Regions from separate parts of the Sporomusa sp. 246TCP1 genome, predicted to be linked through region 2. Evidence: riboswitches for the same ligand, from Rfam matches in the RefSeq annotation. Region 2 holds a riboswitch; the other holds the start of a gene.
The links. A riboswitch is a leader RNA that binds a small molecule or an ion and turns the genes downstream of it on or off. The one in region 2 is predicted to bind molybdenum cofactor.

Region 1: it holds a riboswitch for molybdenum cofactor, as region 2 does, so the genes downstream of both, AC1ECB_RS11930 (energy transducer TonB) here and AC1ECB_RS05005 (hypothetical protein) in region 2, are expected to answer to the same signal.

The regions. Positions count from the first base shown of each region.
Region 1 is NZ_CM170492.1:2,485,341-2,500,610, forward strand. It holds gene AC1ECB_RS11915 (GEGP motif-containing diheme protein) at 1-140, opposite strand, end outside; gene AC1ECB_RS11920 (Ig-like domain-containing protein) at 137-1,345, opposite strand; gene AC1ECB_RS11925 (TonB-dependent receptor plug domain-containing protein) at 1,363-3,351, opposite strand; gene AC1ECB_RS11930 (energy transducer TonB) at 3,499-3,606, opposite strand; molybdenum cofactor riboswitch at 3,746-3,865, opposite strand; molybdenum cofactor riboswitch at 4,003-4,122, opposite strand; molybdenum cofactor riboswitch at 4,239-4,356, opposite strand; gene AC1ECB_RS11935 (cytochrome c maturation protein CcmE domain-containing protein) at 4,423-4,794, opposite strand; gene AC1ECB_RS11940 (cytochrome c biogenesis protein) at 4,791-5,450, opposite strand; gene AC1ECB_RS11945 (heme exporter protein CcmB) at 5,459-6,136, opposite strand; gene AC1ECB_RS11950 (ABC transporter ATP-binding protein) at 6,111-6,725, opposite strand; gene hfq (RNA chaperone Hfq) at 6,992-7,252, shown strand; gene AC1ECB_RS11960 (MFS transporter) at 7,491-8,663, shown strand; gene AC1ECB_RS11965 (P-loop NTPase family protein) at 8,821-9,552, shown strand; one part of gene AC1ECB_RS11970 (IS630 family transposase) at 9,564-10,113, opposite strand; one part of gene AC1ECB_RS11970 (IS630 family transposase) at 10,112-10,620, opposite strand; gene AC1ECB_RS11975 (excinuclease ABC subunit UvrA) at 10,783-12,390, shown strand; gene AC1ECB_RS11980 (serine hydrolase domain-containing protein) at 12,387-13,298, shown strand; gene splB (spore photoproduct lyase) at 13,418-14,440, opposite strand; gene AC1ECB_RS11990 (methyl-accepting chemotaxis protein) at 14,507-15,270, opposite strand, start outside.
Region 2 is NZ_CM170492.1:1,007,862-1,023,131, reverse strand. It holds gene AC1ECB_RS05020 (histidine kinase N-terminal 7TM domain-containing protein) at 1-337, opposite strand, end outside; gene AC1ECB_RS05015 (hypothetical protein) at 634-999, opposite strand; gene AC1ECB_RS05010 (extracellular solute-binding protein) at 1,217-2,206, opposite strand; molybdenum cofactor riboswitch at 2,571-2,690, shown strand; gene AC1ECB_RS05005 (hypothetical protein) at 2,833-3,192, shown strand; gene AC1ECB_RS05000 (hypothetical protein) at 3,240-4,913, shown strand; gene spoIIR (stage II sporulation protein R) at 5,146-5,754, opposite strand; gene sigG (RNA polymerase sporulation sigma factor SigG) at 5,784-6,557, opposite strand; gene sigE (RNA polymerase sporulation sigma factor SigE) at 7,172-7,909, opposite strand; gene AC1ECB_RS04980 (sigma-E processing peptidase SpoIIGA) at 7,888-8,820, opposite strand; gene ftsZ (cell division protein FtsZ) at 9,028-10,074, opposite strand; gene ftsA (cell division protein FtsA) at 10,102-11,298, opposite strand; gene AC1ECB_RS04965 (small basic family protein) at 11,459-11,788, opposite strand; gene AC1ECB_RS04960 (DUF881 domain-containing protein) at 11,790-12,482, opposite strand; gene AC1ECB_RS04955 (cell division protein FtsQ/DivIB) at 12,510-13,256, opposite strand; gene AC1ECB_RS04950 (D-alanine--D-alanine ligase) at 13,352-14,284, opposite strand; gene murA (UDP-N-acetylglucosamine 1-carboxyvinyltransferase) at 14,307-15,270, opposite strand, start outside.

The DNA of each region.
Region 1 (15,270 bases), 1.5 Mb from region 2:
GCTGCCGGATAGGCTTGCAAAAAATTACCGGTATCGCCATCATTATGGTGAGCTTTATAGGCCGCCATTACTGGAAAAACGATCAATACCAACACCACAACCAATACTACTAATAAGGGTGAACAATAGTACTTTTTCATAATTTTCCTCCCTTACTTGCCACTGCAGTGGTAAATGTCCAACCGAACGTTTGATTGCAGATAAAAGGGTTCCCTTGACTTGCCAGCGCGCCCTCATAAAAAGCCACCAAGTACTCTGTTCCTGGACGAAGATTGGCATTTATGTTTACTATATTGCCCTTGGCTTCCTCTACGGTAATACCGACTTGCCTGACCCGTACGCCAGATGATTTTTCATAAATTCGGATCGCTTGCTCATTGATAATCTTAACTGGATGGTCAACAGTCGCCGTTAAACGATTTCCCGACGGCAAGACAGCAATCCCGGGTTCCTTATCTCGCGGGTAACTTGTTACTAGTTTAATATCTGGTAACTTTACTGCCAAGGCAGGCGAAGCAGGGCCAAATCCAAATTCATTGCCTGCCTGGACTTTGAAATAATACGTCTGACCGGGAGTAAGCCCTCCGTTGCCACGACCACTAAAGCTATGTGCCGTTTCTGTAAGCTGCCATTCTTCACCAGGGGAAGGCTCCTTGCTTATATCCAGGGCGTTAATAAACTGTCCGTCAGGTTGGGTGGCAAAAACCACTCGATAGCGCTTAGCTTCAGGAACAGGCTCCCAAGCCAGTTGTACCTTATACGCTGAATCCTCCACAAGCCGCAAATTTGCTGGAACCGTAACCGGCGGCAAACCCAAGCTGAATACACCAGCACCGTAATAATCGGTTCCCTGAGCATCATGTATAACTATCTTCAGTCCATTTTGTCCTACCGATGAAGGGTTGATAATACCGGGAACAGTCAAATAAAGATCGGTATTGGCAGGTATGACTAGTTGCTCTGGCTGAGGGATAAAGCTGCATTGTATACCGTCTTTTACCTTTTTGACACTGGTTGCACCATATGCAACCGCATAAAACCGCTCCCCCGGATTTTTGTACTCCAGCCTAGCCAAAGTACAGCCCGGGTCTGCAGCCTGAATATCCTTCTGCTTAATAGTAAACCCAGGAGAAAACGAAACAGTCAACCTGCTACCTTTGGATAAGTCCAATTCCGTATCAACGTGAAATTTTATTGTATAACGCGCTTCCAGGCCAGGCACCAGTGATGAAGCCGAAACCGTTACCGAAGATAAATCACTGGCAAAAGTACTGGCAGTGACACTGACCAGCATAATAAAGGCTGCAAACACTATGATTAAAACCTGTTGCCTAATAAGATTCATGGTAAAATGTCCCTCCTTTAAAATTTGTAATCAGCACCCACCATCACGGTTCTGCCCGCCGCCGGATAGAATAGTTCATCCTGGTATTCTTTATCAAAGATGTTGGCTACTGTAATATACCAATCCTGTTTCTCGTTAATCTGACGCTTGATTTGCAAATCCATAATATGATAGCTGGATAGAGTAGGATATGTTGATTTAACTGTCGCGGTATGCCCAGTACCATCATCCCAGGTCGCTCTTTCACTGGAAAAATGCCCAGTAAGTCTGAACTTATAGCCCTTATCAGCCTGATAAGTTACTCCATAATTAATCATATTGTGAGGAGTATATTTAAGCATACTAGTTGTTCCGTCATTCTTAATACCAGTTGTATCTAGATAGGTATAATTGATAAAGCCGTCTAAGCGATTAGTAAACTGCTTGTTTAGTTCGATCTCCAGACCTTTTATTTTGGCATAGCTAACATTATTGTAAGGAACACTTTTACTCGCCAAAAAAATCATATCCTGGATATCATTTTTAAAGATGGCAATGTCGCCTGTTAAACTCTTATCAAATTGATGTTTTAACCCCACTTCATAATTTTTAGCTTTTTCTGGTTTTAGATCAGGATTTTGATTCTTACCGTAAAGTTGCTCTACCGTAGGGAAACTGCAGGTTTTGCCAAAGGAAGTCCGCAGTGTATTATTGTTATCCAGCCGGTAGACCACATTGATAGTAGGATTAGTGGCTGAATCCTTGATAGTGGCAGTATCGGTTACTTCATTTTCATCACGCCTGACGCCAAGAGTAATGGTAGTTCTCTCGTTGGGAAGAAAATTATCTTGCACGTAGTAACCATAGCGTTTGTTATTGTAAGAATCCCAAGAATAATTGTACGGATCAGATAAATCAGAATTAGATTTTTTCCAGTCGATATCATTGTATAGTGTTCCAAAAGTTAAAGTATGTAGATCGTTTAACTTATAGTTACCTTGTAATTCCACGCCATTTAAGGTGCTATCCCAATAGCTTGCATTCCATCGGCTTGTACTATAACCCTTGATTGTCGTCACTGCCGGATCATGATCGGCCCCATTAGCCCAAAGGCCGTTTTTCTCAGTAAACCGATAAACTTTAACATTATAATCCAGTTTACTATTAACCTGCTGTGCATATTGCAAAGACAAGTTACTTTTTTCCCAGTCTCTAAATTCTGTATTATTTAATCCAGCCCAAAAGCCAGTATTATAACTTATAGGCTTACCATTAGCAGGGTCAAGAGGGGCTAAACAGCCTTTATCAGTATCAGAATATCCCCCTGTAAAAGTTAACGATGCATCATTTTCAAATTTCCAGTTCAGTTTAGTATTAAAATATGTACTCTTTCTATCCGCATTGCTTATATAGCCGTCAGTATGCTCGGAGCCGCCATTAATATAATAATTAAACTTATCGTCGCCTCCACCGTATGAAACAGAGCCATTTAGCGTGCCATTGGACCCACCGACGACGGAAACTTTACCGCCCTCATAGTTCTTACCGTTTTTGGTGGTAATTAAAACCATTCCTCCGATGGCATCTGTCCCATAAGATACAGGCGCAGGGCCTTTGATAACCTCAATTTTGGCAATATTACTCACTGGGAACATATCTAGGTCCGCAGCTCCACCACTTAATTTAGAAAGCGGATCTACTAAAACACCATCAATATATATTTTCGTATAGGATAGAGCACTCCCACGGATATCCAGTGTATTGTTATTTTTCTTCCCCCGGTGCAAATTCACGCCTGGAACATCCTCCAAAGCGTCTGCCAGATTCCGGGCTCCTTTAGCCTCAATATCCTTGTCAGTTATAACGCTAGTGGTGACCAGATATTTTTCTAAAGGAATTGCTGTAACTATCACCTCGTCTAAGGTAAAAGACTCCTCCGGCACGCTTTCAGTTGCAAAAGTCAAGCCAGGCACTGATAATAAACAACAATTAAGGATTGCTAGATAACCAATCATTTTCTTGTGCATTGCGAAAATTCCTCCTTGAATTTTTGATGATTACGACCACGGTATTGTTCACCCCCTTAGTCCACACCGTCAAGACACTACTGCAAATTAAACGTAACAGGAATTGCCACCCACAAGCCTGCCCTCCTTAAACGCCGAGTAAACCTGCTAACTACGCATGTTGGTAACTACAGCCAGATCCAACTGGCTATAACCTGAACTGGCAATAACCTGAACATCCCCTACTACACCCTGCTCTGAAACCAATACCCGCAATACTTTCCACCTGAATTCCCGATGTTTCAGCCTTGATAAAATGAATTCATTTGACAAAAAAATAAAGTTCAGCATTACACAAATCACTGCACAGCTCTGAACCTTATTTCAGTATTCTTCTTTGCGCAACGCTAAACTGCTTTACTAGCGATGTTCTTCTTTGCGCAATGGCAGATATACCTGTTTCCTGGTATACCCTAACGGCCAACAGGTCATGACATCAGTTTTAGACCTGCAAGCTTTGAAGAATCTCATATTTAATTATGGGGTTAAATCTTTAATGCATTACTATACAATTAACTTTTATTTGACGAAAAAATAGAGTTCAACCTTACACAAATCAATGCGCAGCGCTGAACCTTATTTTAGTATTCTTCTTTGCGCAACGCTAAACTGCTTTATTAGCAATGTTCTTCTTTGCGCAATGGCAGATATACCTGTTTCCTGGTATACCCTAACGGCCAGCAGATCATGACATCAGTTTTAGATCTGCAAGCTTCGAAGAATCTCATATTTAATTATAGTGAAATTGTTAACAAATTAAAGCATGCCTTTAGTACGTTGTATAAATAACTGTACGTCGAAAAAAAATTAAGATCCAACATTACACAAATAAATGCGCAACGCTGAACCTTGTTAGCGGTGTTCTTCATTGCGCAATGGCAGATATACAAGTTTCCCAATATACCCTAACGGCCAATAAACCATGACATGAGTTTTAGATCTACCGGCTTGAAGAATCTCCTATTAATTTAAGGACATTATTCTACATAAAACCAAATAATCCTTTTTTTCATACATATTTTTGAGAGTTAATCATTGATTCACACTCCCTTGGTATTTTGACGGGCATTTCACCAGCAACTTGTCTGCCTGGAATTGTCCATTAGTATATTTACCAATTGCCACTATGCCGGTCGCTTGCTCTAAACCATCAGGTTTGACGCCACGATACACCACTGCAGCTTCTTCACCAGCATCATCACGCAGCATAAACTGAGTGTATCTTCCATCTTCAGCCTGCATTACTTTAGCTGAGGCCAGTATTCCCTTTACCTGAACGGTGCTCTTGGCGCTCTTGGCCTGAGCAAAGGTGACATAAGGCGTAACTGAGCTTTGAAATACAAAAACACTATAGGTGATAAACCCGGCAATGACTGCCAGACAAACCAGACGGTACTTTTTCATATTGATAGCCCCTTTCCTGGCCGCGCAGTTGTTCTGACAACACTCCGGGTTAAGAGTAAACAGTAAAGAGCCGTGGCCCCGCCCACAGCAGCCAGCAGCACATACAGCATGATCGGCTCCATAGCCACCTTGCCGGTGCCGTTGAGCACAGGCTCTGGGTGTAGTGAAAAGTACATGCGAGGGATAATAAACACCAGAAAGGGCACAGACAAAAAGGATAACAGCGCATACACAGCACTCACCGTCGCCCGTCGCTCCGTCTCTTCAATGGCTGTTCTGAGTGCCAGATAAGCACCGTAAATTAATAGCAAAATAAACACGGTCGTCTGCCGAGGGTCCCAATTCCAATATGCTCCCCAGGTCAGCTTGGCAAAAACTGCACCGCTAACTGTCGCCAAGAGGCAAAAGCCGAGACCCAACCGAGCCGAACAGGCACTCAAGCAATCATACTTACGCTGCCTGGTTCTGAGATACTGCCCAGCTGCTATGGCTGACACCAAAAAAGCCAGCACCGATACCCAGGCAACCGGAATGTGAAAAAAGGCAATCCGAACAAGGTAACCCAGTCCCGCGGCAGGCGGCACCAGGCAAAACACTGCAAACAGCACTCCAGCTATCCATACCGCAATTAATGATGCAACTATTCTAAGATTCATACATCCTCCTAATCCTGCCAAAGGTAGTCAAACAAGAGTACTCCGGCGGCAACAACCGCGGTGTCATAGCCCGCCATAAACACCAATTCGCTTAATTCAGGTATATCGCCTGATAGAATCTTGGCAGTCGCACCAATGGCGCTTAAAAATTGCGGCAACAACACCGGAAAAGTAAGCACCGTAAAGATCGCATTTTTACCTTGTGTGTACATGACCATAGCGGCTGTCAACGTAGACACAGTCGCTATTCCAGCACAGCCAAGAGCCAAAATGGTGATAAAAGGCAACCAATTCCCAACTTCAACGGCAAGAAAAATGATAAACAGCGGCACCACTAGGCAGGCCAAGCCGCATAAAAGAGCTAAGTTAAACAACAATTTACCGAAAAAGACAACTTGACCAGTAGCATATAATCGCAGTCCCAGCAATGTACCTGCTTCCTGCTCCTGGACAAACACCCGAGCCAACCCGGCCATCGCACAGAAAAATAGCACAACCCAGAGAAGGGCAGCGGCTAATTCCGGTGGCAAAGGCGCTCCGGCTATCGCCATGCTGACACTTGAGAGCGTGGTCAACGCGAACATAATTAGCGCTCCGCCAGCATACATTGTTCTAATTTCACATACCGCATCTTTGACCAAGACTGCCCATACTGCATTACTAAAGCTCAAGTGTACTGTTGCCATATAGAACCTCCTCGACCTCGTTAGTAGCAAGTATAACGGCAGCATTCTTGCTGACTGCATCAACAATCAACTCTTTTACAATGATTCTTCCACTGACGTCCAAGTTAGATGAAGGCTCGTCCAAGATCCATACAGGTGGATTAATACCTTTAATAACCGCCAGTTTTAGGCGTTGCCGCATGCCTGTGGAGTAGGTGGCAACCGGATCACACCCAGCTCCGCCTAACCCCACCTGACAGCATAACTTTTCAGCCTCAGACTTAGAACTAGGCACACCTCGTACTTTTGTCCAGAAAATAATATTTTCGATTCCCGTAAGCGCCGTATACATTGCCATTTCAGGCGATACAAAACCAGTATAAGAGATTTGCTCTTTTGGGCTTGATGCATTATCCAAAGTTAACCTAATCCGCCCAGTGCTTGGTCGAACCAGTCCCGTGATGATTTTGAGCAAAGTAGACTTACCAGAACCGTTACAGCCTGTTACTGACAAACACTGTCCACTAGCAACTTCGGCACTGATATTTGAAAACAGAAGTCTTTCACCAAACCTTTTGCCTATATTGTCAATTAAAATTCTAATATGCATATATATCTACTCCAAACAAGGACTATTTAGAGTATTATATCATTTATTGCAACTAATTGAAAATTATACGCATGAAACGAAAGTATTGCATCACCGATGAATACCGAAAGTACAATTGTAGATTATAGTCGCTTATTAAATTCATCTTCATTAAAAAACCACGGCTTGGGAATTGCCGTGGTTTTTTTAGAAGGTAATTTGTGGTTAATAACGAAATGATACCTTTATCACCTATTGTTATAATATAAAACGCAGGGGAGGTTTTTATGAATACTAATCCTAACGCTAGCATCACTTCGGCATCTACGCAAAAGGCAAAACTAAATTTACAAGACAACTTTTTGAATCAAGCTAGAAAGGAAAATATCCCCGTCATTATTCATTTGTTAAATGGATTTCCGGTAAAAGGTATCGTCAGGGGATTCGATAGTTTCACTGTTACCCTGGAAAATGAAGGGAAACAACAACTCGTATACAAGCATACTATTTCCACTATATTACCGCTTAGGCAATTTTCCTATAAATAATAAGGAATAAATCATTGCATGTGTTATGCGCTGAAGAAAGGAGGTCTTTATGTCAAAAAAATATGAATCTACGGTTACATTTGTAGCCGCTTGTATGATAAACAGGCTGTCTCCACCGCCACCTGTAAGCAACGACAATTCTAGGTATAACTCCTTTTAACCGGGGAAAAATTGCCTTGCTTACATCAATCGACGGCATCCTCCTTGGTTGAAAGGGACAAAAAGGGGGAGCTACTCAATGACAACTATTCTTAAGGACAGAACCCTATTGGGGCTAAATTTGGCAGTGCTGTTAATGATGTTCGGAGTTGGTATGATAGTTGCGGAATTGCCGCAACGAATCGTGTACTTTGACGGAAACGGGGAATCGGTAGGATATCTAGCTTCGGCGTTCGCCTGTTCCTATATACTAATCCAAGTCCCTATGGGTAGATTATCAGATAGGTTTGGCTTTAAGCCGTTTCTGATTGTCGGATACTTGTTGTGTTTTTTAGCTGGATTGCTATTTTTCTTTGCAACAAACTCTGGGTTGATGTTTTCATCCCGATTTTTGCAAGGAATCGGGGAGGCACCGATTTGGGCACTTGCTCCGGCGTTACTATCAGTAAAGTTCCCAATGGATAAGGGCAAGGTAATGGGGATATATAATGCTGTCTTCCATTTCGGTCTTACTCTGGGTCCACTTGGGGGAATAGCATTGGCAAAGGCGTTGACCGGAAATGAGGTTTTTCTTGTTTACTCTTTTTGTTGTTTAGCCGGCGCGGTTGTAATCAACCTCCTGGTAGAACCGATAACAAAAAAAGAACTAAAATCGACAAGTTTATTTGATTTTCGGAGCATATTGAAGTTGATCGGACAGCGACAAACATGTATTTCGTTGATCGGGATCATTATTTACGGTACTGGATATGGAACATTTCTCACAATTATACCCTCATTCTTATTGCAAGAAAAATCCGTAAGCTCAGTTGAAATCGGCGTGTTCTTTTCATTGTTTTATGTGGCGATAAGCTTTTCGCAAGTTATTACCGGTCCACTAACTGACATATTTGGGCGGAACAGATTTATGATTATAGGGCTTCTCGTCACAATTGCCGGGATAATTATCGCCCCGGTCTTAAGTATGCCGTTAGTCTTATTGGCACTTACAGTTGCAAGTTTAGGAATGGGTACTTTTCATCTCGCTTCAATGGGCTTTTTGAATGAGATTGTACCTGACTATTTAAAAGGCACGATTTCGGGGGCATATTACTCTTTTTGGGGTATTGGGATGTTTTTTGGTCCACCGATAATAGCCAAAATATCTACATGCACCAGTTTTAAGGTATCAATGGCGGGTTATTCACTCTTTATACTACTTGTTGCAATTGGACTGATGATTAGCTCCAGGTGTAAAGCAGAGATTAAATGAAAAATTAATTCTATGTTACACTAAAGCTTAAACAGTATACCTAGTACTTATAAACGCAATAAATATATAGCACTACCTGGCGTCTATTTCTAAAGCCGAAATAGACGTCTCCTTTTAACAAGTAGTTATTTTTTTAAGGGATATGAGGGAAAAATCCATGAATGAGTATATTGCGCTAAAGAATGCGCGGGTTCATAACTTAAAAGGTATTGATGTTACAATTCCCAAAAATAAGCTAACAGTTATTACCGGCGTATCAGGAAGCGGTAAGTCAAGCCTTGCCTTTGACACGCTTTATGAAGAAAGTAAAAGGCGCTATTTAATGTTTTCAGGCACACAATTTATGGTGGATAGCACCCCGACATTTGATAGTATATCAGGACTTTCTCCAACCGTTGCAGTAGAGCAACGTATTATCCGTCAATCAAACCCACGTAGCACAGTTGGAACAAGAACAAAAATAAGTAATATGCTCGCAATGCTATTCGCAACTTATGGTGAACACGACAACAAATATGACGATGGTCAGCCTCTTTCAATGGAGATGTTTCAGAAAAATTCTCCTAAAGGTATGTGCGTACAATGTTTAGGCAGCGGGATTATTAAACAGCTTGATGAAGAAAAGTTGTTTGCTGATTCGTCACAAAAAATAGAGGATGTTTCTCTTGGTTTAGGTAAGCGAGGAAGCACTAGAAAAATACTTGATAGCTTTTATAAATACCATAACCTTTTGCCAACACAAAAACTATCCACACTGACGGATGAACAATTATTTTATTTGAAATATGGCGATAATGGTAAGTCATCCTTTATTGGATTTATACCGTGGATAACACATATTACAAATGGCGCTTTAGCTACATCAGGCCGTCTATATACAACGCATTAAACAATGAAAAATTAAACACAAATGCGGTCGACGGTCTTAAGCGGATTACGATTAATATCATTAATAAAAGCAAATACAGCATTAGCAATTTCCTCAACTGATTTGAAAAAAACATTGTAGATGCAGGTGCGTTTGAGCCAACCCCATACTTTTTCAATTGGATTTAGTTGTGGGCTATATGGGGGTAAAAAAACTAACTCAAGTACTTCTTTGTTTTGTTGCAAAAAAGGTTGAAGCAGTTTGGCATGATGAATGCGGGCATTGTCCAAAATCATCACGATTTTTTGACCAGGATATTTCTCAAGCACCAATTGCAAAAATGCGAGAAATTGCTGTGCATCATAACTGGTAGAGTGACTACATACTACTTCTCCGGTTTCATAATCTAATACGCCGATTAGCTTTACACCACTGTGTTTTCCGTAGGTTGGAACTATTCTTTGCTTTCCTTTAGGAAACCAAGTCCGAAAAATGGCTTGATAGTCCCTAATCATGCACTCATCTTGAAACAGCAGACGGTCGATTGTACCATGCAAAAGCGAATCTTTCAGTTCATAAAGTTTTTTTAAACTCTTCTTGTTTTTGAGGATTTGCATTAGCCAGAGTGTATGTGGGCCGGGTACAGCTAAATCCAAGGCTATGCAACAAATTTAACGTACCGCGTATACTGTAAGTTACACCAAAAGTTTTCTCAATCCATTGCTGCAGTAAGGGAGCTGTCCAGTTCATTTCTACCGAAAATCCAGCGTCTTTTGGAACGTGATGTGCAACCATATCATACACTTGTTGGCATTGCTCTTCGCTTAAAAAGGTTGGCCGGCCTGGCGAATGGTTCATTCGTAAGCCTTTTAATCCGCAATTAACATAAAGATTAATATATCGATAGACTGTGCTAAGAGCCCGCCCAGTTATTTGAGAAATTGTTTCTTTTGAATACCCTTGCAAATACAGGTAAATCGTTTGATAACGTTCCTGCATCCGCGAATTCTTACATGACTTCATTTTTCTTTTGAGGCGTTTGACTCTTCGATGGATTACTTCTGATGGTAATTGGCGGATGTCTCGCATGTGTCTACCCCTTCGTCATGAATTAATTGACAAAGGATTTCGCCATAAAATCCAAAAACCATTTTCTTAACAAATAATAATTATCAATAGTTGCTTCTTTTTGATATTTTTTTACTCTTTAATGCGTCATATATAGAATATCTCTTAACCAGCGCAGGATATATGAATAAATGCTCTTGCCCTAAATGCGGAGGCACAGGGCTTGGCGAACAAGCTTCGCACACAGTTATTATGGGTAAAACCATTTCTGAACTTGAGAAAATGTACATTAAAGACCTATATATTTTTTTAGACAAAGCCACTTTGAAGCAAACGCCATTACTTGGTGAAATACTTGTAAAGCTAAACTGCATGGTTGATGTTGGCTTACATCATCTTGCGCTTTCACGCCCTGTCCCTACACTTTCCGGCGGCGAGATTCAAAGATTATTCTTGGCTTCATACATTATCGCAGAAATGGATAGCATTATTTTCATATTTGATGAACCGACAATAGGGCTGCATGAAGTAGAAAAAGCAAAGCTAATTAAAATTCTTAAAAATCTTGTTGAACGCGGAAATACGGTAATAACTGTTGAGCATGATGAAAACTTCATGCGCTGTGCCGATTATATTATTGACTTAGGGCCAAACGCGGGAATATATGGCGGCGAAAAGATTTTTCAAGGTTCATTTAACGAATTTTTATATTGCGAACATTCAAATACCGCTCCCTATTTGAAAAATGAAAGCATTTTTACGGTTAAAAAAACGTATAAACCAATTAATACGCAAAAAATTTTAAAGATAGAAAATGCCTGCTTACATAATTTACAGAATATAACTGTTACTATTCCATTAGGTTTAATAGTAGGCGTTGCTGGGGTGTCAGGCAGCGGCAAATCAAGCCTTATTTCCAATACGCTCGTACCAAAATTAAAAGATATTTTGCATACAAAATGCGTGATTGATGATGAGGATGATGAAACCTCATCTGAAACCGATAATGTAGCAATCAGCGGAACGGAACATATAAAAAAGTGCCTTGTTATAGACCAAAAGCCAATCGGTAGAAGCCGTACCTCTTGCCCTGCCACCTATACAGGTATGTTTGACCGCATTCGCGCTTTATTTGCTCAAAAAAGCGGCTTACCGGCAGGATTGTTTACCGTAAACTCCCAAGGTGGCTGTAAAGTATGCAAGGGTGACGGCGAGGTACACTATCATGTAGGTTTTGGTAATTTTATAGATTTGGAGTGTGAATCATGCGGAGGTACAGGATTTATTCCTGAAGCACTGGAAGTAACTCTTGATGGTAAAAACATCAGAGACATTTTGACCTTAACTGTTGATGAGGCGACGGAATTTTTCAAAGGTAAAGATAAACCCATTGAAAACATGCTTGCTACACTTTTACGTGTCGGAATGAGTTATATTACTCTTGGACAAAAAACACCTACCATATCCGGCGGCGAAAGCCAACGGATTAAGCTTGCGAAAGAACTGTCAAAGGGGCAAAATTCCAAAGATACCGTTTATATATTGGACGAGCCTACCACAGGGCTTTCTTTTCACGACAGTTTACGGCTTATGAAACTAATGCAAGAGCTTGTGGATAAAGGCAATACTGTCATTGTTACAGAACACGACCCGTACGTGCTGTCAAACTGCGATTATATAATTGAAATGGGAGTTGGTGGAGGTAGTGACGGCGGAAATATAATTGCGACAGGAACTCCTGCTAAATTAAAAGCTGATAAAAATTCTATTATAGGTCGGTATTTGAAGTGAATGAGGATCTAACAAAATTTACAGATGAATATATCAAACAAAAACGATACCGGCTGATAAACAGCGTCGTGCTTTATAAGGATTCCAAACTTATTTTAGCGAGATATTACAATGGATTTGATAAAAATAGCCGTAATAACATTAAATCTATTTGGAAAAGCATTTTGTCCATTTGTATAGGCATCTGTTTGGATAAGGGATATATTAAGCACCTTGATGAGCCCATTGCAAATTATCTTGATGAGTTTGCAGAAAATAATCACCCATATCATAAACTGATTACAATTCGGCATTTGCTTACCATGACGTCGGGAATTTATTGGAATGGTGGCATTCATTATCATTGCCCAATGCTTGAACAGCTCTGGAAAGTAGCAAACTGCATAGGACAGCTTGCTGACACAGCTATGGCTAATGTACCCGGAACAAAGTTTGTATATAAAGAATGGGATGTTATATTATTATCAGCGATTATTGGAAAAGCGGCAGAAAAAAGTGCATATGTGTTTTGTAAAGAAAACCTGTATGAACCGCTTGGAATAACAAGTGGCGCATGGGCTAAGTTTTCAAATGATGTTGATTATAATATAAGCAAAAATCCGAATCATGAGGCGCAGTCTGATTTGTCAGCTTGCGACCTTGCCAAAATCGGTTTTTTATTTCTGGATAATGGAAAAGATATTGTCGATGAAAAATATGTCAAGGCAGCTGTTTTGCCCTCGCAAAATGCAAAAGAGTATGGATTTTTATGGTGGTTATTTGATGGAGGTTACGCTTGCCGAGGATATGGAGGGCAAGAGATAACTATTCTGCCGGGAAAAAATATAGTGTATGTTATTCAAGCAACTCCGACCGCACAAAGCAAAAGTTATAGAGATGTTTTTGATAATATTATTCAGATGATATGAATAAATTAGTAGGGCAAACAGGGCAGTTTTCTACTCTTTGTTTGAAATTCTGCACCGTTACCAATGATACGGTTCATCTCTACTAATCTTAAATGAAAAATCTTTCACGATGAATTACATTATACAAAGTACTCCACTTTAGCCTCTGGAAAGTACGCCTTTGCCTGTGCAAACATATATTCCTTTAATGTTGCTATTGTATTATCCTGATAAAGATATTTGCCATAACCGAATTGCCCATATTTAAATCGTCGCGCTTCCTCGTCCAGAGGGAGAGTTGTTTGCGGAAACAAATCCAGTATCTGACTTTTTGCCCGCTTAGTAAAACGGTGACTGATAAATTCAAAGGTAATATCCCTACGGGCTGTCTGGGGCAACTGGTCATTTAGGGATTGGAACAACCAGTCATATTCTTCCTCCCACCCCTCGAATTGAAGAATAGGAGCAATGATGAACCCCAGCGGGTAACCGGCAGCAGCCACTTTGACCGCTGCTGCCACCCGTTCCGCCGCCGTCGGTGTTAAATGCTCGTATTTTCGTATCACAGTTGGGGCGTTGAGACTAAAACGAAACCGTGTCCGGCCATTATGCCTAACAGCCAAAAGAGAGTCAACATCCGTAAACTTCGTGACAAATCGAAACCGTCCCAATGTTCGCTCGGCAAAAAATTCAATTGCTTGCCGCAATACTCCTGTCAGGTATTCTGTCGGAATAGGGTCAGAAGTGGCCGCTCCTTCAAAAATGGTAACATCCGGCGCGCGTTCAGCTATATATTCGTCGGCCTGTTCTAATATTTGCTCATTGTTGACATATACACGCAAATATGGCTTTTTACCCAGCGTTGTGGCCAAATAACAGTACTCACACATACCGGGACAACTAGTATTTAATGGAAGCTGGTAATGGGCCGATGGCTTGCATGCTGAGAATTTAGTACTTCGACGCACGCCTACAACAAGAGTACGTTTGGCTTCACTAAAAGTCTGCTGTTGGTTTTTCCCCGGAATGCCGGTAACACGGTTATGAGACCCTGTTAACTCAATAGGCACTGATAAATCCAGCAATTTATCATAGATCTTTTTGCCAAGCGGAAATTCTAACGCCTGAGGCTCAAAAAAAGCTCGTTTAGGTACAAAGCGCATATACTTCACTCCTATAACATTTAAGCCTAGTATGCGCAATGCGCAGCGCATTAAGACTAGGTTGACCTAGATTTTAAATTTCCGGATTTCATGTTGTAATTCTTCTGCCATTTTAGCCAGGCTCTGGCTACTAGCTGCAATTTCTTCCATAGATGCTGATTGCTCTTCTGTTGCTGCTGAGACAGTTTGTGTATGTCCAAGCGCCTCGCTGCTTATAGTATCAATTTTATTTACTGCTAAAACAATATGCTGACTATCTGTTGCCATCTGTTGCATATTAGTAGAAATTTCTTTAACTTGTTCAGAAACCTCAGTCACAAGACTGGCGATATTATCAAAAGACTGACCCGCTAAAGTTACCACTTCCGTTCCTCTTTTTACTTCCTTAGTACCGTCAGTCATAGCCGCAACCGCGCTATCTGTTTCAAGTTGTATTTCGCCAATTAAATCGGCTATTTGTTTTGCGGCTTCTTGGGATTGCTCTGCAAGTTTCCTAACTTCTTCTGCAACTACGGCAAAACCTCTACCTTGTTCTCCTGCTCTAGCGGCTTCTATGGCGGCATTTAAAGCAAGCAAATTCGTCTGCCCGGCTATACCAGATATAGTATCAACAATTTGTCCAATTTCCTTAGAGCGCTCTCCTAGCTTCGCGACAACAATTGCGGAATTATTTACTGTTTTTTCTATACTGCTCATTTGTTCGTTAGCCTTGGCGATAGCCCCCAGACCATTTTGTGCCGTTTCAGCTGTTTTGTTTGTAGTGCTTGCCACAACGCTACTGTCCGCAGCCGCTTGTTGGACATTGGCCGACATATGGTTAATTGTAATTG
Region 2 (15,270 bases):
TAAACGTGATTGCCGACAGCATCAAAAATAAAGCTTTAACTTGAGGCCAATATTTGAGTTTCATTTTAGTAAAACGGACAGCAAATATAACCCAGGCAGTTGGTATGAAAGCAATACCGATAGATTCTACATGAAGCCAGAATCGAACCTTCTCCAAGGTACTGCTAGCAAACTCAAACATGTAACCAAAGGTATAAATGGTCGTTAGAAAGATTAAAAGGAAAAAGGCTTGCCCCAAGGGGCTCTGTCTGCGCCGCCAAGCAACTAGTGACAGAGTTCCCATAATCAAAGTACTTAACGCAAGTAGAACTATCAAAACCGATTTTTCCGCATACACCGTATTCACCCTTTAAATTATATATACACCATGTAAGCCAATGGAATTTTATCATTATTTTAGCAGTTTAGCAATAACCAAACCAAATCGTACAAAGCATAGTCCTTATTTTCTTCGTTCAGGAGTAATTTTTCTTCTTGTCATAAGAAAAACCTCCAAGTTGATGCTATTTTGCATCAACTTGGAGGTTTTTTCAATTTATCGGTCAATCCCCAGCTACTCCTAAACCTTCATTGGATGAAAGAGCTTTTGAGCTAGTTCTCTCAGAACCGGCGAGCAACGAGCCGGCTCGATGATCATTCCTTTAGCCATACCCTGCCATGAAGGGGCAGGTTCTCTAATCTATGAGCCATACCGCCATTGTCATCAGACGCAGCATAATAGATTTTTTTCACACCTGAGTTAATTATATGTTGTCTGGCGCCCGCCAATGCTTCCTTGAGTGTAATCAGAATAAACGGATCATCCTCGTAGCGTGGATCAAGCGCATAGGTATCAATCGCCTTTGCGATTTCGTCTAAATCGAAGAGTTTATCAGTCCGTTGTTCTTCAGCGGCAGCAGCCAGTCCACAATTGATAAACAATGTACTGGCCACCATAATGATAAATATTTTTAAAATCCAGCCTAAGTGCCAATATCTCACATTGCCATTATTCATCATACTCACTCCTTAGTTACTTTCGAACCAACCATCGCTGCGTAAGATTGCGGGCCGACACGATGAAAATTTTCTCATTCTCATTCCAGCCTTGGCCGTTGAAATGGCAATCAACCGTGATCTGGCTTCATCCAACAGTGTCATAATATACTCCTCCTTTGACAGACCTTGTGGGAGCCTGCTTATGTATGTTTGTGGTTATAGGTACGCGGCTCGCTGCTTATTGTTTGAACGGCTTTATTAAAGCTTTTAATTCTGCCGGGATGTAAGGCAATTCCCTGGTGCGAACTAACGGATTCATAGAAATAAAACCTGCATCATTTAGATATTTTTGTCCATCTGTCAAAAGAAAGTGTATGAATTGCAGCGCTTCCTTGGTATGTGGTGCGTTATTCACCAGAGTAAGACCATAAATTATTGGTTGTCCATAAACTTGTTCAATGCTGCCTGTTTTTTTGCCAGTAAGCGACAGTGTTGCTTGCTTATAATAGTTCACATAATCCAAGGAAGAAAAATCGAGTTCAACCGGCAAGGTTATATAGCGATAGCCGCCTTGTTTGGCTGATGACTCATAAAAGAAAAAGTAATCCAACCGACCTGAATTCAGCATTTCTTTGATAGTTTTTCCATCATTAACGGTGCTAGACTCGTGAAAATTATTTACCAGCTCTTGATACAAGCCTTGTTTATGATAGTATTTTTCGGCTAACTGCAATGTTAGGACTGCCCGGTAGCCGCCAGGATCCAAATTCGGGTCGGTATGACCATACTGCACATCTGGCCTTGATAAAATATCATACCAATTATCACTGGTAATCTCATTAGCATACTTACTTTTGTCAGTAAAGGCTACAACTGTTTTATTACGGGCGAAAAATATATTAAACTTTGCATATTCAGGCATCATCAGATTATCAATAGTTTCATAGTCAGCAGAAGCAACCACGTCACAGGGTCTCTTCAGTTCCGTTACTTTCCGGGCGGCTTCCCGGCTGCCACTTCCCTCTAAAGTGATTTTGGTATCCGGATGAGACTTTTCATAAGCTTCAGCCGCTTTCTGGAACGGTCCGCTTAAACTGCCAGCATGAAAGACAATAACCTCTGTAATTGGGTGGTTTGGACTCTCTTGGGCAAAACTGCTTTGTTGCCCCAGGCCAATGAGTACTACACATAGAAAAAGACCCATTAGTTTCATTAATTTACGATTCATATACATACCCCTTTTGCTAATATTTTACAAGCTGCTTTTGAAAACAAATTTATCGCGATATCAATTGCTTTATTGAAATAGAATAAAATTAAAGTAATATAAGCTAACAAATGCAGCAATACCCTGATTCTATTATAGTATTTGTTTATTTATACTGGCAAGAGTTTAATTGACAAATCAATTTAACCCCTTTTTATAAAGACGAAAAATCAGCTCTAATCTTAACCTCGCAAAAAATTTTTCTAACCAACATATACCAACCATATTGATTTATACACCGTCAAACAATATAATAGTAATTAATTGTTGATGTTTGTTTATGTTAGTTTTCATTATCAAAATACCTCTTATTATAATTTCATAATCGGATAGTCTGCTCCCTTAGCCGATTTACCTAATCCTTTCGTGGTATGGTATCCGGCCGATCGGTATAGCTGAAAACGGCTATATCTCCCTTTTGGAAAGGAGCAATATTTCAAGCAGTGCAAAATTTTGCTCTTGTTTTATGCTTTATTACGTTCGCTTGAATTTATTGCCAAGCCCTTTCCGTTCTGGAGAGGCTTGGCATATTTTTGTTTAAGCTTGTTGCTTCAATTAGTCTATAAAATGTTCTAAGGAGGAAAATTATGTATTCACGAATCAATGATCACAGTGATGTTTTAACCAATGGGAAGATCATGCTATTTACCGACAACGAATCCGGTTGCTATACACTAACTGACTTACAATACTCTGAACATGCATTTCAAGAACTCCTTGTAGATACCCATAAAGCAATTCGAGAAGCTACCTTGTCTAAGAACGACTATACGTTTGATGCCTATGTTAATATTCTGGTAACGTTAACAAATAACCTAAAAAACATTACAGAGTCTCTGCTTGCAGTCAAAGCGGCAATACAGACAGCCAAAGGCGAGCGAAGCACGACAATTGCTGCGTCTTACCAAATAGAAAGTGTCGAATGTATTACAAAAAAAGTTGTGTAAAGAAATAGATTGTTTTACTTTAAATACAAAAAGGATGGTGATACCGCATGAAGATTTCAGATTTCATATTAGTAGCCAACAATATCCCGGTTGATACGCTTCCTCTTTTTGTCCAGCTCGCTGGCGATACATCATCGGCATACAAAGAAATAGACTTGCTTTATGAAATCGATAAAACCCGTTACCAGACCGCAGCCTCTCAGTCTTCTTATGCTAATCATCCTTTGTTCACTACCAGCGGCATTGATCGACAAATTTATGCCTTAAAATACTTAGGAATGTTGCTTGTGGCTATGGAAGATGGCCCTTGTTCTCCCTTATTCGAACAGGTAATACACATTCTGACAAAACGCTGGAGCAATTTGTATGGCTATATTAAAAATTCCGAAACAATTGATTTATCAAAAGCCGTCCAACCAGAGTATTATGCCGAATCCATAAAAAACAGTCAATACCACAATCTTCTTACTGGCGCCACAATACAATATCTTCAATATTTTATTGCAATGTATCCAGCTATTGATTTACCACCTCATGCCTCCCTGAAATTTGCCATGTTTATTACCTGTATTTTAGGCAAAAAAGCAATCATACCCGAACCTGAAACTTTATTTGTTGTGCAAACACTTGCCAGCAAACTTGATAACACCGGCGATTTTCAACAATTAAAAAGCAGGCTGAATAAACCAGCAATAAAAAAAATGGCCCGTCAACTTAAAAATGCGATATATCAAAAGGTATTTTATAATTATCTTGAACCCTGGAACGGCGACCACTTCTGGGAAGGAATGGCTCACTGCACCGCGTATCTGTCATCATCAGCCGGAATATCCCTGGCTTCACCAAAAATTCTGACAAAGATTAAAGAACGAGATGTTGAACTACTTTGCCGCCTCTATATTATCAAGATGACATCAGAGTTATTTCGATCCAATCATAAGCAAAGCCAAGAGGATCTGGAATCAAAATGTGCCGAGTTTGTAATGCTCGGCTTAAGTTTACTCGAATTTATACGTGAGTATAAAAAAACGAGAAAATATTATTTTGAACAAAACAATCCTTTTATATATGCCGAAATTGATAATCTCAAAAAACAACTTCAAGCCTACGAAATAGAAGTTCGCAGAATGAGTGCGGATTTGGCAGCCAAAACCGATTTACTGGCCCAGAAAGAAGAGGAGCTTAACACCTTGGTTCTCAAACAAAAGTTCGTGGTAAATGCCTTAAGCAAAGAAACTGAGCTACTTCAAACTAAACTCACTCAAGTGGAAAATCGCCGAAAACAAATTAAAGACATAGAAAGCTCTGATAATATTATAAATTTAGCAACATCTAATCAACACTACAATATCGAGGCAGCTTTAAACACTTTAAGCAACATTCACGCCCTGGTTATCGGCGGTGCTGAAAACTGGCAAACCAAGTTAAAGACCCAGTTACCTAATTTTGTTTATCTCTCCGGCGATGCAAATGGCTTTGATGAAGCACTTATCATTCATGCTGATATTATCTTTGCCAATGTTCGCTGCAAATTCAGCCATGACTGTTTTTATAAGATGATCAAACTAATTCGCTATTACGACAAACGTTTAGTGTTTTTGTCCAAAACCAACATTCCCCTTACCATCCAACAGATGGCCAGTGCTGCAGTTCCTTCCTATTCATCAGTAGAAAAAAGCGTTGTAACGCAAAGCAATATCAGACGCGTTGTCGAAGTATAAATAATCTCAGTAAAGTTTCCTACAGTGAAGGTACTATGAAACGCTAAGGCTTGTGCCGGCATCCTAAAGGACGCCGGCACAAGCCTTAGCCGTTCATCCAGGAAAAGTTCAACTTTCCCTCTGGAACAAAAAGAGAGCTACTTAATTTGTTAGCTTTCTTTTTAGTTTATTCATAGGAATCCATTGTATTTTCGCAGAGTTGAGACTGCTTTTTACCTGTTGCAACAATTTATTATCTAAAAATCTCAACTAACTTCCAGCAAATTTTTAGGGGTTTTTCGCCATCCTCCTGCTGAGTATACTCATTGGAAGAAGAAACTGGGGCTAAAGTCGTGTTAGTACCATCAATAAAACATAGGGGTGGAAATAATACGCACCACCAATTTTGCCCGGCACCCTCTCCCAGGAGAATGCGAACAGCCTGATACTCTCCCGCAGGCAACACTAAGCTGCCGTAGGAACGCACCGGAAATTCAAAACTACCAATTTGGATAGCTACAGGATAATCAACGCCGTTTTCCGCCAGCGTGTTTTTAGCCACCAGAACAAGTTCCTCTTGGCGGTTAGCTATAATGTTTTTAGCTGCTTGGGCGTTACTCACATCTTTGACATGCGGAGTTAGATAGGCAATAACTGCATCGCGAACCTTTAGTTTAAGCTGTTGGTCTTGCACGCTATCACTATTAGCTAAAATATGCAATCTAACATAATCACTACTATTGGGTGTCACCGACACCCCGTGTTTTTGCTGATAAAGAAGTACATTCCAACCACCAGCAATAAGACAAATTACTAAAATTATCAATATTCGCTTACTCCACAAAGGTAAACTTCTCTCCACTACACTGCCTCCCTGATAAATCATAAACTCTATATGTATTTGCGCATGTGGCCTAATGCGGCCTTTTCCAACCGTGACACCTGTGCCTGGGAAATACCGATTTCATCTGCAACTTCCATCTGCGTTTTACCCTCAAAGAACCTAAGAGTGAGTATATGTTTCTCACGATCACTCAGTTTGCGCAGAGCTTCTTTGATCGCCACTCCCTCAAGCCAACTTAAATCTAAATGTTTATCATCACTGATTTGATCCATTACAAAGATGGGATCACCACCATCATGATAAATAGGCTCAAATAAGGATATAGGCTCTTGGATTGCATCCAGGGCAAATATTATTTCTTCTCTTGGCACCTTAAGTTCATCAGCAATTTCATTAATTGACGGCTCCCGTGAAAACCGACTGACTAACGAATCCCGTACTTGCAGCGCTTTATAGGCAACATCCCGCATTGAGCGGCTTACCCTTATGGGGTTGTTATCTCTTAAATAGCGCCGGATTTCACCAATAATCATTGGTACTGCGTAGGTAGAAAACTTTACATTCTGTGCCAAATCAAAATTATCAATGGCTTTCATTAAACCAATACAGCCAACCTGAAATAAGTCATCAACATATTCTCCCCGATTGTTAAACCGTTGAATTACGCTAAGCACTAATCGGAGATTGCTATAAATCAGCTGTTCCCTGGCGGCTTTTTCGCCCCCCTGCATTACCTCAAACAACTCACGCATTTTAGTGGCAGAAAGCACCGGGAGCTTTGCTGTATTTACACCACATATTTCGACTTTATTAACAATCACATTATTACCTCCCCAGTTTTTCTAAGCTACTAAAACAACTTGCCCCACACAAGCATTATTGCCATGGGCTGACGATTTTATACTTTGCAGTGCAAGAGAAGCTTGCCGTTTTTTCAAAAAAGATCAAAAACCGCTATTGCAGCCTTTTGATCTTCAGCCAAAAAATAGTAATGCTATAGTCCACAATACCGTTATTCCTTTGCGTACTTTGAATACTTTGCGGTAACAATTCTTAAAATGGGTGGAGCTTGGCTTTTGGCTAGTTCTTTGGATTTGCACACATCAGATATTTGGTCAATATAATACCAGGTGAGGGCCTTTTACTTTTGGCATTGCCCCAAAAGTAACAAAAGGTCTAGGCCCCACGCCTCCAAAAGCTGAAAAGGCGGGCGATATTCCTAAAATCCGTAAACTCTATATACCGCAAAACAAAAACCGCACCCCGGAAGATGCGGTTTTTACGATTAATTTATAAATCAACTGCCAACAAAAGGCATTATACAGTCTTTCCAATGAAATACAAAAAACCCACCTTAACCAACGGCTGATAGTGGGCTAAACAAGAAACTGACCCACCCGAAGAAAGGGCGACTAAAAATGCATTTAACAAAACCTTACTCCATGCGAGATATCTCTTTACGCAGCCTTTTTATTATCCTCTTTTCCAGCCTAGAAATATAAGACTGGGATATCCCCAGCATATCAGCTACTTCTTTTTGTGTACGTTCATTACCATCATCATTAAGGCCAAACCGTAGTTCCATAATTCTTCGTTCCCGCCCTGACAACTTGCTCATGGCTGTGTATAACAGGGTTTTATCAACCTCTTCCTCTACTGACTTATAAATAATATCATTATCTGTACCTAACACATCAGAAAGTAACAGTTCATTACCATCCCAATCAATATTTAATGGTTCGTCAAAGGATACTTCGGCCCGGGTTTTACTGTTACGACGTAAATACATTAAAATTTCATTTTCGATACATCGTGAAGCATATGTGGCCAGTTTAATCTTTTTAATGGGATCAAAAGTGTTTACTGCTTTGATTAAGCCAATCGTACCGATGCTAACTAAATCTTCGACACTTACGCCGGTATTTTCAAATTTGCGGGCAATGTAGACGACAAGCCGGAGGTTACGTTCAATGAATACACTTCTGACAGATTTATCCCCTTTTTGCAAACGGTTAAGCAAAAATATCTCTTCATCACTTGATAAAGGCGGCGGTAAAATTTCCGCGCTACCAACATAAAATACTTCATCAGGCTTCAGCCAACCAATCGCCTGAAGTAATGATATGATCCTTAGCCTTATATACAATTTAATTATTGGCCAGGTAATTCGCATGTACTTTCCCCCTTGGTTCTATTGATGTCTGTTATAAGCGCCGGATGTAAAAGTGCCTGACAATCACTACCATCAGCAAAGGTACCATCGTAAATGCCGATGAGTACTTCTGAGGTATAATACGAGCCTACCTTACTCATCACGGTAATACTATCTGGTCTAAAGCCAAGTAACATATTGCAGCCGCCAACCGACTGGCAGGGAATAATCTCCACCCTGGCTAGCCAAGCTGAGTCCTGGCATTCGTCAAGATTAGCTAACCAGGAATCTGGCCGGTTAGCTGTTAAGAATGCTGCAACCTGCCGGCCCAGTAATTGAAGTGCAGATTGCAGGGACAGCAGAACTACCGGTTTACGCCCCAGCAGCGAATAGAGGCCATTGCCAGTATCCATCATACCCGTAACTTCCTGCAACTGCCCGGCATATTCTATTCTTGCCTGATAAAAAGTCTTATACCGGTACATTCTGGCCAGCAGTCTTTTGACAACCAGCAGGATGAGAACTATGGCTATAACACTGCCTGCCACTAAATGGCCCCAGGAGAGTTTAATAGTAGTACCAGCTCTAAAAGGCGCTTCAGTCTGAATAAAATACATCCAGCCCAACAAGGCCCCACCCAGGATAAAAGATACTATAAAAAAAATACCGGTAAGTGTTACTGTCAGCTTTACTGACCTATAGCCAAAAGCCAATAAAATAATCACCACCGACGCCAAGAACTTTCCGGGAATACTATATAATACAGCCATCTCCGGAAAAATACCGATTAATGTATATACGCCTCCCGCTACAGCCGTCATCAACAAGCGTTTCCAACAAAAAGAAATGCCTGCGGCATAAGCTGTTACTACTAAAATAATACTATTCATAATAAAATTGATTAACAATACTACATCAGCATAAATGCTCACAGTTTATACCTTCTTGGATCATATTTTATATATAAAAACATTATACACATAAGACTATATGCCTGAAATCAAATTGTTATTCTAATTATACAAAGTATTCCTTTAATAAAATGTAATTTCCTGCCATTTTAATAGTTTCAAAAATAGACATAAAACCCGGCTCGTAATGAGCCGGGTTTTATGTTACATTCCTTATTTACTATATGTCTACCGCCGCATCCAAGCCGGAATATCTAAATCCCGCCCTTTAAACGGTTCAATAACCTTAGTTTCGCTTTTACCTGCACTTACCTTCAATGGCAGGGGATCAAAACCAGTAGCAATGACAGTTACTCGAACTTGGTCTTCAAACGCTTCATCAATGGTTGCACCAAATATAATCGTAGCTTCCGGATCAGCCGCTTTGGCAATAATATCAGCAGCCTCATTAACTTCAAACAATGTAGTATTAGGACCGCCAGTAAAATTAAGTAATACACCTTTAGCGCCATCAATTGACATTTCTAAGAGCGGACTCTTAATCGCCGCTTCAACAGCCGTAATTGCGCGGTTATCCCCTGTACCAAAGCCAATACCCATAAGTGCCGAACCAGCATCGCTCATAATAGTCTTAACATCGGCGAAATCAAGATTTATTAATGCAGGCACAGCAATAAGATCAGAAATCCCTTGCACACCTTGACGGAGTACATCATCAACAATCTTAAATGCTTCCATGATCGGAGTGCGTTTATCCACAACCTGTAGCAATCGGTCATTAGGGATAGTAATCAACGTATCTACTTTTTCCTTCAGCTTGGCAATTCCCCGTTCAGCTTGGAGTTGACGCTTGCGTCCCTCAAAAGAAAAAGGTTTAGTAACAACCCCAACCGTTAAAGCTCCTACTTCCCGGGCACACTCAGCTACTATCGGTGCCGCCCCTGTGCCAGTACCGCCACCCATACCAGCTGTAATAAACACCATGTCTGATCCTTTAAGAACCTTAATGATATCATCCCGGCTTTCCTGAGCGGCCTTCTCACCGATATCAGGATTAGCCCCCGCTCCCAAGCCTTTAGTTAATTTCTCACCAATCTGAATACGATAAGTAGCTTCAGATCCAATCAATGCCTGTGCATCTGTATTTATAGTGATAAATTCTACACCCTGCAAGCCAGCGCCAATCATTCGATTGACAGCATTATTGCCACCACCGCCCACACCAATAACTTTTATTGAAGCAAACTGGTCCAAGTCCATGTCAAATTCCAACATTACTAAGTTTTCCTCCCTTACCATCTATCAAATTTTCAATAATTTTTTCGCCTTACGGATAAACGCATTCCAAGCACTGTAGCCTTCTGCAACTGGCTCACTTGTTGAAATCCTGGCTCCATGGCTTATAATGCCATAACACACAGTATTAGTTGCATAAGCATATTCATCAGCCAATTGCGCTGGTTTAATCGTTTCGGTATGTATCTGAAACACTTTGGCTATGCAAGAGCCCATACTGGGCATTGTCCCTGAACCACCCGTCAAATAAATGCACTCCAAAGTTTCTCCATTTACGGTTAGATGCTTGTCCAGAAGCGGCTTAATAAAATCATATAGCAAACCAACAATTTCATCTACTCTACTTTCAATAATATCATATAAAAAATCAAAAGAAATATGCTTATCTGTAGTTCCGTAATCATTACAGTCCAGAACCACTCCTTGATTATGCAAATCAGGCGACAACCGGGAATAATAACGCTTAATTTCTTCAGCATGAACTCGGTTAACACTCAATCCCTGCATCAAATCACTGGTTATATAATCACCGCCCAAGGGTAATGAGGCTGAAGAACAAAGCTTACCACCAACATAAATAACAACATCGGCCGTACCTGCCCCAATGTCCATAAAAATAAAGTTATTACGCTCATCAGATAACTCTTTCCTCAACGTTTCTGCGGCCACAACACCATTAGCAACAATTCCATTTAATTTAAGCCCGGTTTCGGCAAGCGCCTGGGTTAGTCCTTGCACAATTACCTTCGGCGCCGATATTATGTGAGCTTCTACCTCAAAAGCAGCGCCTGGTTTGGCGACAGATTCTCTAGTTGAAAACACATGTAAAATTTCGTAATCATTATCGGCAACGGCAAAGGTTGCTGCTTTACAGGCGCGTCCAACATCTTCGCGTGTCACAGTTCCTGCAGTTATTGGAGCAATACTACCAATACTATTTTGCATAACAAGTGATGAACCGCTAATACCTAAGTATACACAACCTGTCTCCTGGCTGTCAGCTGCCATAAGAACACAATCTACTGCCTGTCTTATAGAATGAGTCAAAGCGTTACTGTCAGTGATAACCCCTCTATCGTAGCCAACTGTTGGAGCAGCACCACTACCTAAAATGTCCACATTGCCATCAGCCAGCCTTCTTCCAACAAACACTTTGATCATACCTGTGCCAACATCAATAGCTAATATAGTTTTTTTATTCATAACTCCCTCGCAGCACAGTATTATGTTTCTTCAAGAATAGTTTCAACAAAAGTGCCATTTTCCCTTTTTTTTAACCGAAAAATCTATATTTATTTTACATTTAAACACAAAGAAAACTCCAAAGCCAAAACGATACTAGGATGACTTTGAAGCTTTCTTATTATTTCTTTAAAAAATAACGACGAATAATTGCTAAATTTTGAAATATTCGCAAGCCAAAAGCCAATAGGGCAACATAATATAAATCAATTCCCAGACGGTCGCCAATATATACCAAGCCTGCGGCCAACAATGCATTTGTAAAAAAACCTGTGATGAATATCGTATTGTCAAATTTTTCCTCACTGCCGGCTCTTAGTCCACCAAACACAGAATCTAGCGATGCCAGCAACGCCACCGACAAAAACTTAGCATATTCTACAGGCACTGTAACCGGAAAAAATATACCAATAAGCACACCTATAATAAGTCCGGCAATCGGCAATGCCATACTAAAGACCACCTTCCTGCGCCGGCTTGGCGAGTTCAAACCGAAAAGTACCCTTAAATGCCGGAATTTTTACTGCCTCTTGCGTTTTGATTGTTACTTGAATACCCCAGAATTGTAAGGTTTCAACTACTCCGCCACGCATTTTTAGTGCATTCTCCAACGTTGTTGGCTCACCAATAACACGAACTTCATAGGGTGGTGAATAGCGCGAATTATTGACTGATAACGTTGGCCCGGCACAACGAATTTCGGAACTGGCAATAAGCCGTTGTTCGTTAATCGACATAGCTTCCGCACCGGCTGCCCACAATTCATTAATCACTTTAAGAATATCATCATCATGAATTAGATACAAATTAGGGTTTTCCCCCGGCTTAGATGGCCGCTTACTATCATCAATCGTTACAATAATACCAGGTCCTTCGACAGCTACTACACCGGCTCCCATTTTTATCCTCTCAAATTCCTTAGATGCGGCTTCAGCACCTGAAGTACGCTTTAATTCATGAACTTGATTAACTAACGCGTCCCGCTCCTTTTCAGTCTGACTTAGCCGTTGGGATAAGTCCTCAACCCTTTGATAGGGAATACTTGACTTAATGTCTTGCGTAGTACGGAATTGCACCGCCAACATAATGCCCAATACAACGCAGACCAGGGCAATGGCAAGCTGCCCTTGCTTGATGGGTAACAAAATATCGTCTCCTTTCAAAATTGAACCCTATTTACTACGTATTTTAATAATTGGGGAGGTATAATTTAGATCGACATATTCGACAGTCATTTTTTTAGCAGCTATTTCCTGTAAGATTTCAGCTGTCAGCTTAGCTTTTTCTATAAGACGCTGATTATCTCCAATCCGGATGCAAACTGAATTTATAGTGTAAACAACAAGCTCATCCGGTGATTTAATGTTTACTTCCGATAATTGGTTTAATGCTCCCTCATCCAGTTCAGATAAATAGGTTAAAACATTAGCAAGCCCTGGATCATTTATCTGATCGCCAACATAAACATTCCCCAACCGAACACCAGTAATAACAGGCACTTTTACTTGCTTTAGGTTTTTAAATGCAACCATTACTATACCCTGTCGGTCAATTTCTACAAAACCATACTGGCTGGCAACAAAAGCCAAAGGCTGGCGTTCCTTGATATGAATAGTAATCGTTGCCGGAAAATTTCTCTCAACCTTAACCTCATCCACGCGCAGATCACCAGTCAGCCGCTCTTTAATTTCTGCAGGTTTTAGTCTAAAGATATTTATTTTTTCCGGAACTCCGGCTATTCGCAGCACTTCTTCAACAGTTACATACTTATTGCCCTCAACCACTACTGTCCCTACAATAAAATAGGGAGAATTAATAAATAAAAAAATAGCTATTAATGCTACCAGCGCCGCCAACCACAACGCCAGTATGGAAGCGCGCCGCTTTCTAGCTGCTCTCAAGCGTTCTGCGGTCTGCATACAATCACTCCTGTAGACATCTTCTGCAGTAATTATACAACGTATTGTCCACTAAATAAATAAAAAAATGAGCAGTAAACACTGCCCAATTTTTTCTAATCAGTCACCATCTGCAGTATCTGCTCACACAATTCGGCAAAACTTATGCCAACAGCAGCAGCAGCTTTGGGTACTAAACTAGTAGCTGTCATCCCTGGAATTGTGTTAATTTCCAAAACGTATGGCTGATTAACGTCACTGAGCATTACGTCAACCCGCCCAATTCCCCGGCATCCCAATAACTTATAGGCGTCAAGCGCAATTTGCTGGATATGCTCCGCAACCTTGGCTTCTAGCCTGGCTGGTACTATATACTCTGTCGCACCTTTAGTGTATTTAGATGTATAATCATATCGTCCTGATTGGGGCACTATTTCGATGATCGGTAGTGCTTTCGGCTCTTCACTACCAAGTATAGAAACAGTCAATTCTTTTCCTTTTATAAATTCCTCAACAACAATATGACCGCTATATTTAAAAGCCTCTGTTACTGCAACTTCAATGTCTGCAGCATCTTCAACGATGATCACGCCAATACTTGATCCCTGCGCAGCCGCTTTTACTACCACAGGTGTGCCGAATACCTCTTGAATCTCTTTTGTCACCACAGCAAGGTCAACATCCTGTTTACTGTATAGCCGTGACCGCGGAGTAGGTATTCCGGCTGACATAAACAATCGTTTGCTTACTGTTTTATCCATTGTCATCGCACTAGCCAATACACCTGAACCAGTATAAGGTATACCTAACATTTCCAGCGTGCCTTGCAGCAAGCCATCTTCACCATAAAGACCATGAATAGCATTAAATACAACCTCGATCTTCTCTTGTTCCAGTTGTTCAACAAATTTTCGGGGGTCAAGGTCGATGCCAACGGCATGATAACCTTTCTCTTTTAACGCCGCTAGAATGGCCCGCCCCGTATTCAAAGATACTTCCCTTTCTGCAGACGGTCCACCCATAACAACTGCAATTTTTTTATCTTTCATAAAAAGTCCCCCTTTATCTCCCTTACACCTTTACAATATTTGCTCCTAATGCTTGCAATTTTTTATCTATACTTTCATAACCACGCTCAATGTGATATACCTGCTCAATTTCCGAGGTTCCTTCTGCTGCTAAAGCGGCTAATACCAACGCACTGCCAGCCCGCAAATCAGGGGCAGCCACAATGGCACCAGTCAATTTCGCCACCCCGCGAATAATAGCTGTTCGTCCTTCAACCTTAATTTTAGCTCCCATCCGGGTAAGCTCATCAACATGCTTAAACCGATTTTCAAAAATAGTTTCCGTAATAATGCTAGTACCTTTAGCAATGGTAACCAATGACAACATCGGTGCTTGCAAGTCGGTAGGAAAACCGGGATATGGCAGCGTCTTTATATCTACACCCCTGAGTTCGCCAGCCTTTATCCTAATATAATCCTTACCAGTTATTATTTTCGCCCCAATATCCTGCAGTTTATCTGTAACTGAGAATAAATATTCAGGAACGACATTCTCAACTACAATATCACCACGTGTCATAACGCCTGCGGTTAAAAAAGTACCAGCCTCAATTCTATCACTCATTACTGTATGTTCTGCCGGAACTAGCCGGGCTACGCCATCAACTCTAATCGTATCAGTACCTGCACCATTGATTCTTGCTCCCATTTTATTTAAGATAGCCTGCAGATCAACAATTTCAGGCTCACGCGCTGCATTGCGAATAATCGTAGTACCCCTGGCCAGCGCGGCCGCCATCATCGCATTTTCTGTAGCACCAACACTGGGAAAATCAAAATTTATTTCACCGCCGGTTAACTCTTTCGCCTCAGCATCAATAAAACCAAAACTTTCATCAACAATTGCACCGATTTTCTCTAATGCCTTGATATGTAGATTAATTGGCCTGGGACCGATGGCACAACCACCTGGATAGGACAGTCTGACTTTGCGAAATCTTCCCAAAAGAGGCCCCATCAAAAAAACT